Regions from separate parts of the Proteus mirabilis HI4320 genome, predicted to be linked through region 1. Evidence: predicted binding sites of a transcription regulator. Region 1 holds the regulator's gene; the other holds the start of a gene.
What was found. Region 1 encodes CRP, which controls carbon source genes, mostly activating them, when cyclic AMP is high. Its sites were predicted from a motif close to ATGTGANNNNNNTCACAT; they were not measured.
Positions count from the first base shown of each region.

Region 2: a site for CRP is predicted at 1,752-1,769, ahead of msrB (peptide-methionine (R)-S-oxide reductase MsrB). Genes of this name have one in related genera too.

Region 1 is NC_010554.1:3,092,620-3,095,828, reverse strand. Features, by position in the region: gene PMI_RS13935 (aspartate aminotransferase family protein) at 87-1,304, shown strand; gene crp (cAMP-activated global transcriptional regulator CRP) at 1,392-2,024, opposite strand; gene PMI_RS13925 (OsmC family protein) at 2,337-2,744, shown strand; gene PMI_RS13920 (phosphoribulokinase) at 2,833-3,209, opposite strand, start outside.
Region 2 is NC_010554.1:1,594,283-1,597,491, reverse strand. Features, by position in the region: gene PMI_RS07295 (D-hexose-6-phosphate mutarotase) at 1-435, opposite strand, end outside; gene gapA (glyceraldehyde-3-phosphate dehydrogenase) at 550-1,545, opposite strand; gene msrB (peptide-methionine (R)-S-oxide reductase MsrB) at 1,887-2,324, shown strand; gene PMI_RS07280 (YeaC family protein) at 2,404-2,685, shown strand; gene pncA (bifunctional nicotinamidase/pyrazinamidase) at 2,822-3,209, opposite strand, start outside.

The DNA.
Region 1 (3,209 bases):
CTTTTATATCAAACCTTATTTGATTTTTTATTCATATTTAGTGATTATATTTTCATTGTATAGCTAAATGTCGGTCAGGTGGGGTAATGATAAATCAACGTATTAATAGGGCAACTTACGATCAGGTAATGTTGCCAATTTATTCACCAGCAGATTTTATTCCTGTTAAAGGGCAAGGTAGCCGTGTTTGGGATCAACAGGGAAAATCCTATATTGATTTTGCTGGTGGTATTGCTGTTCTAGCGCTTGGGCATGCGCATCCACTATTGAATAAAGCACTGCAAGAGCAAAGTGAGAAGCTTTGGCATGTAAGTAATGTGTTTACTAATGAGCCGGCATTATGTTTAGCTCAGAAATTAATCCAACATACTTTTGCTGAACGTGTCTTTTTTGCCAATTCTGGGGCAGAAGCGAATGAAGCCGCACTTAAATTAGCACGACATTACGCTATTACCCGTCATAATCCTTATAAAACGAAGATAATTGCCTTCCACCACGCCTTTCATGGTAGAACATTTTTTACAGTCTCTGTTGGGGGACAACCTAAATATGCGGATGGTTTTGGTCCTAAACCTGCGGATATTATACATGTCCCTTTTAACTCTCTTGATGCTGTAAAAGCCGTGATTGACTCTCATACTTGTGCCGTAATACTGGAGCCTATCCAAGGTGAGGGCGGAGTGACACCGGCGACAGCGGAGTTTATGCATGGCTTACGTACACTATGTGATAAGCATCAAGCGCTATTAATTCTTGATGAAGTACAAACGGGTATGGGGCGAACCGGCAAACTATTTGCTTATATGCACTATGATATACAGCCCGATATTATTACCAGTGCCAAAGCATTAGGTAGTGGTTTTCCTCTCAGTGCGATGTTAACCACCGAGGATATCGCTTCGGTAATGGGGGTAGGAACACATGGTACGACTTATGGGGGGAACCCATTAGCCTGTGCAGTAGGCAATGCTGCTTTTGATTTAATCAACACTCAGGCGGTATTAGAAGGTGTCAGTGAGCGTCATCGTTGGATAGTGGATGAATTGCAGGCGATAAACCAAACTTATGCTGTGTTTTCTCAAATTCGTGGACAAGGCTTATTAATTGGCGCGCAGTTAGCACCACTGTATGCAGGTAAAGCAAAAGAGTTACTTGCACTGGCCTCTAAGCATGGCTTAATGATATTAAATGCCGGGGCTGATGTAATACGCTTTACACCATCGCTGATTATTACCCTCGAAGAGTTACAAGAGGGCATGAATGCGTTACGAAAAGCGCTTGATGAGTTTGTAAAAGCAGAGTGAATTCAAATGTAAAACCCCATCATTGCGATGGGGCTTCATACAAAATAATCACTGTCCATCAGTTAAATGGGCTGTTTTCAATGCAACTTAACGAGTACCGTAAACAACGATAGTTTTACCGTGTGCTGAAATGAGGTTTTGATCTTCCAGCATTTTTAAAATACGGCCTACAGTTTCACGTGAACAACCTACAATTTGACCGATTTCCTGACGTGTAATTTTAATTTGCATGCCATCAGGATGCGTCATTGCATCAGGTTGTTTAGCTAAATTTAATAAAGTTTGTGCAATACGACCTGTTACATCAAGGAAAGCAAGGTTACCTACTTTTTCTGATGTGGTTTGTAATCTATTCGCCATTTGAGCGGAAAGGCGCATCAGAATGTCAGGATTGACCTGAATTAATTGGCGGAATTTTTTATAGGAAATTTCTGCTACTTCACAGGCTGTTTTTGCTCTAACCCATGCACTACGTTCTTGATCTTCTTCAAATAATCCAAGTTCACCGATGAAGTCACCTTGGTTTAGGTAGGAAAGGATCATCTCTTTTCCTTCTTCATCTTTAATAAGAACAGCCACGGAACCTTTAACAATATAATAAAGTGTTTCCGCTTTTTCACCTTGGTGGATCAGCGTGCTCTTGGATGGATATTTGTGAATATGGCAGTGTGACAAAAACCATTCAAGAGTCGGGTCTGTTTGCGGCTTGCCGAGAACCATTCGCGTTATCCTCTGTACGTTAATGCAGCCTTTCAAAACGGATTGACACCCTTTTGATACAGCGTGCTTAAAATCCTATCTTTACCGATTAACTTCCTGAGAATTCGGAAAGTTAATAAGGAATAGATTATAATAAATGAGAAAATAATGCATTGATCTTAACCACTATCATCAAGCAGATATTGTTTTTAACACAGTTAACGCATTAAGTCTCGTTTTACGCAGTCAGCATAATAAACCTATTTGCTAATTGCTAGTTGAATTATGAGAATGTACTCTTTTAGTCTCAGTTGTATTTAGGGGAAAAATAAAATGGAAGCACGTGTTAAATGGGTTGAAGATTTATCTTTTGTTGGCGAATCATCTTCCGGCCATCAAGTTATGATGGATGGTAATTCAGGTGATAAAGCGCCTAGTCCGATGGAAATGGTATTAATTGCTGCGGGTGGTTGTAGTGCTATTGATGTGGTGAGTATCTTACGTAAAGGTCGCCACCAAGTCACTGATTGTGAAGTGAAATTAACATCAAAACGTCGTGAAGAGGCACCTCGTTTATTTACTGATATTAATTTACATTTCATTGTTTCCGGTAAAGCGTTGACAGATAAAATTGTTGAGCGAGCTGTACAATTATCAGCAGAAAAATATTGCTCTGTTTCTTTAATGTTAGGAAAAGCGGCCAATATTACGCACTCTTTTGAAATTAAAGATCCTGAATAAATTTGATATTTTAAAATAAATTTTAATATATAAAATAATATCCCTAAAATACGGGGATATTATTTTCGTCACAAATAACATATCTATTTTAGCTAATTTTTTCACCATTCAATAATTTCTTCACCAGTGGTGCCATGATTAATTCCATCGCTAAGCCTAATTTCCCTCCTGGAACAACAATAGTATTGATAGTCGACATAAATGAACCATGCAACATTGCCAATAGATAGGGGAAATCGATATCCGTTAAGCCACGAAAGCGAATAACAATAAAACTTTCATCCAGTGTTGGAATAGCTTTAGCTGAGAAGGGATTAGAGGTATCCACCGTAGGAACGCGTTGGAAATTGATATGAGTGCGAGAAAACTGTGGAATGATGTAACTGATATAATCATCCATCGAACGTACCACAGAATCTCTCACCGCTTCTTGAGAGTGCCCGCGCTCTGTGGTGTCTCTAATTA
Region 2 (3,209 bases), 1.5 Mb from region 1:
TTCACAGGTATCACCTAATTTAAATCGAGCAATAACAGTAAATTCATGAGGCCAATACTTTTGAGTTTGTGCACTTTCTTTGAGTGTCATGGTGATAAGCACTCCGTCTTCTTGTTCAGAATGAGCACTAAATTCCCAAGGTAAGATACGTGCAAATCCATGGCTTGGTGTTCCCGCTGAGGCAAACCAAGGCCAACAAATAGGGATACCACCACGAATAGCAACACCGGGAGTAAATAAGGCATCTTCACTGAGCCACAAAACGGGATGCGTTTGTGCGGGTTGCCATGCGATAAGATGGGCACCTTGAAGACTAATAGCCGCACGTACTTTGGGGTGAGAGATCACCAGAATAGGGAGTTCACCTAATTGGCGTCGACTTAAGTAAGGTGATATTTGTTCAATAACCGGCAAAGAAAAAATTTTCTCATTCATTATTTTATAACCTTATGTCGCGGACTATTTGAATACAATAAACTGCCGAGTAAAAAAATAAAAGAGCCACCGAAAGGGTGGCTCTAAAATCAATCTTGGCTTTCTAAACTCTAATTATTTAGAGATATGAGAAATCAGATCTAGAACTTTGTTTGAATAACCAACTTCGTTATCGTACCAAGAAACTAATTTAACAAAGTTGTCATTCAGCGCGATACCTGCTTTAGCATCGAATACTGAAGTTAATACTTCACCGTTGAAGTCAGTTGAAACAACTGCATCTTCAGTGTAACCCAGAACGCCTTTCAGTTCGCCTTCGGCAGCTTCTTTGATTGCTTCACAGATTTGAGCATAAGTTGCTGGTTTTTCCAGACGTGCAGTTAAGTCAACAACAGAAACGTTAGGAGTAGGAACACGGAAAGACATACCAGTCAGTTTGCCATTCAGTTCAGGAATAACTTTACCTACTGCTTTAGCAGCACCAGTTGATGAAGGGATGATGTTTTGAGAAGCACCACGACCACCACGCCAGTCTTTCATTGAAGGACCATCAACAGTACGTTGAGTTGCAGTTGTTGCGTGAACAGTTGTCATCAGACCTTCAACGATACCGAATTTGTCGTTGATAACTTTTGCTAAAGGCGCTAAGCAGTTAGTTGTACAAGATGCGTTAGAAACGATATCTTGACCTGCATATGATTTGTGGTTTACACCCATAACGAACATAGGTGTGCTGTCTTTTGAAGGACCAGTCAGAACAACTTTTTTCGCACCAGCTTGGATGTGTTTACGTGCAGTTTCGTCAGTTAAGAACAGACCAGTTGCTTCAGCAACAACATCAACACCAATTTCGTTCCATTTCAGGTTTGCTGGATCTCTTTCTGATGTTACGCGGATGGTTTTACCATTAACAACGAGGTGGCCATCTTTTACTTCAACAGTACCGTTGAAACGACCATGAGTTGAATCGTATTTCAGCATGTATGCCATGTATTCTGCGTCTAACAGATCGTTAATACCTACGATTTCGATATCTGAACGTTCTTGTGCAGCACGGAAAACGATGCGGCCGATACGACCAAAACCATTAATACCTACTTTGATAGTCATATGTATTCCACCAGCTTTATTAGTGAATTAAAAAGTTGCTTCTAAAGTTACCAAAACCGCGCCAGTCGTCAAGCGGAATCGTGTCAATAATTGCAAAAAATCAATTAAAAAAACACTTTTTGCTTAAGGATTGGTCGTTTTAGATAAATATTACGCTGTGTATTATCGGGATCATTGCCGATAAATGAAGTTACCTTTGCTCCGTTATGTGAAATGTATCACATTTCAAAAACTAAAGATTACTCTCATTGATTTTAGACTATATTTTCCAGATTTGTTGTTAAATCTTTGTTATTATTTGCTGTTGTTTTAAAAAACATTTTTGTCAGTGTGAGGTGTTTATGAGCAATAATGAAAAAAAAGTGCATATTTCAAGTGATAACAATCACATTGATTTATCAAACCTCAATGAAATGCAGCATTATGTGACGCAACAGCGGGGTACTGAACCGCCGTTTAGTGGTAAATTATTACATAATAGAGAAACAGGTATTTATCATTGCTTATGTTGTTCTGCGCCTTTGTTTTATTCGGAAACTAAATTTGATGCAGGATGTGGCTGGCCAAGTTTTTATCAACCTGTAAGTGATGATGCAATTCTTTATCTTGATGATTTTTCGCATAATATGAAAAGAACAGAGATCCGCTGTCATCAATGTGGTGCTCATTTAGGGCATGTATTTAATGATGGCCCAGCACCGACAGGACAACGTTATTGTGTTAATTCTGCCTCTTTGGCATTTAGCAATACAGAAACAGGTGAAGTGCAAAAGGGCTAAATAGTCGCTATTAACAATAAATTAACAAATAAAAAAACGATTCAGCTTTTGCGTGGTAATTTGATATATGGAGCAATCAATGGAAGTTAATGATTTAATTTCAATGGTCACACCTGAGATTTATCAACGTCTTTCTACCGCAGTTGAGCTAGGTAAATGGCCAGACGGCGTTGCACTCACGGCAGAGCAAAAAGAGCATTGCATGCAAATTGTTCTCTTATGGCAAGCGCAGAATAACCATAATCCGGAACATATGACGGTTGGCACAAACGGACAAATTACGATGAAAAGCAAACAAGAGCTAAAAGCGCAATTTCAAGCTGAACGTTTAGCCACATTAACACCAATGGATGATGATTAAGACGTTTTTAAATTTAAATAATGAAAGTTAGCGTAACGGTGGTGATTTATTAGTTTATTATTTGGATAAATCACCACTTTTTAGTTCTACTATTCATACAAGTAGAGAATGATAATTGCTAATCATGTTGTTTATATTATTTGTCACTTTTAAGCATTGTTACTGAATCAACTAAAACTGCCCCATGTTGTTGCATTTGATTAAATGCGAGTTGGCTATCATCTGGTTGAATATTGACACCTCGACAACCATCCATAACCACTGATACTTGATAACCCAATTGTAATGCATCTAACACGGTAAATTTAACGCAATAATCAGTTGCTATCCCTAGAATGGTGAGATGCTCGATCTGCATGCTTTGTAAAAGAGTATGCAATCCTGTTTGATATTCATGGTCATTATCAAAAAAAGCACTATAACTATCGATAAGTCGATTTTGGCCTTTATAAATAATATGACTAATTAAATCATCTGTTAATAATGGATGAAAATCAGCGCCATGGCTATTTTGTACACAATGC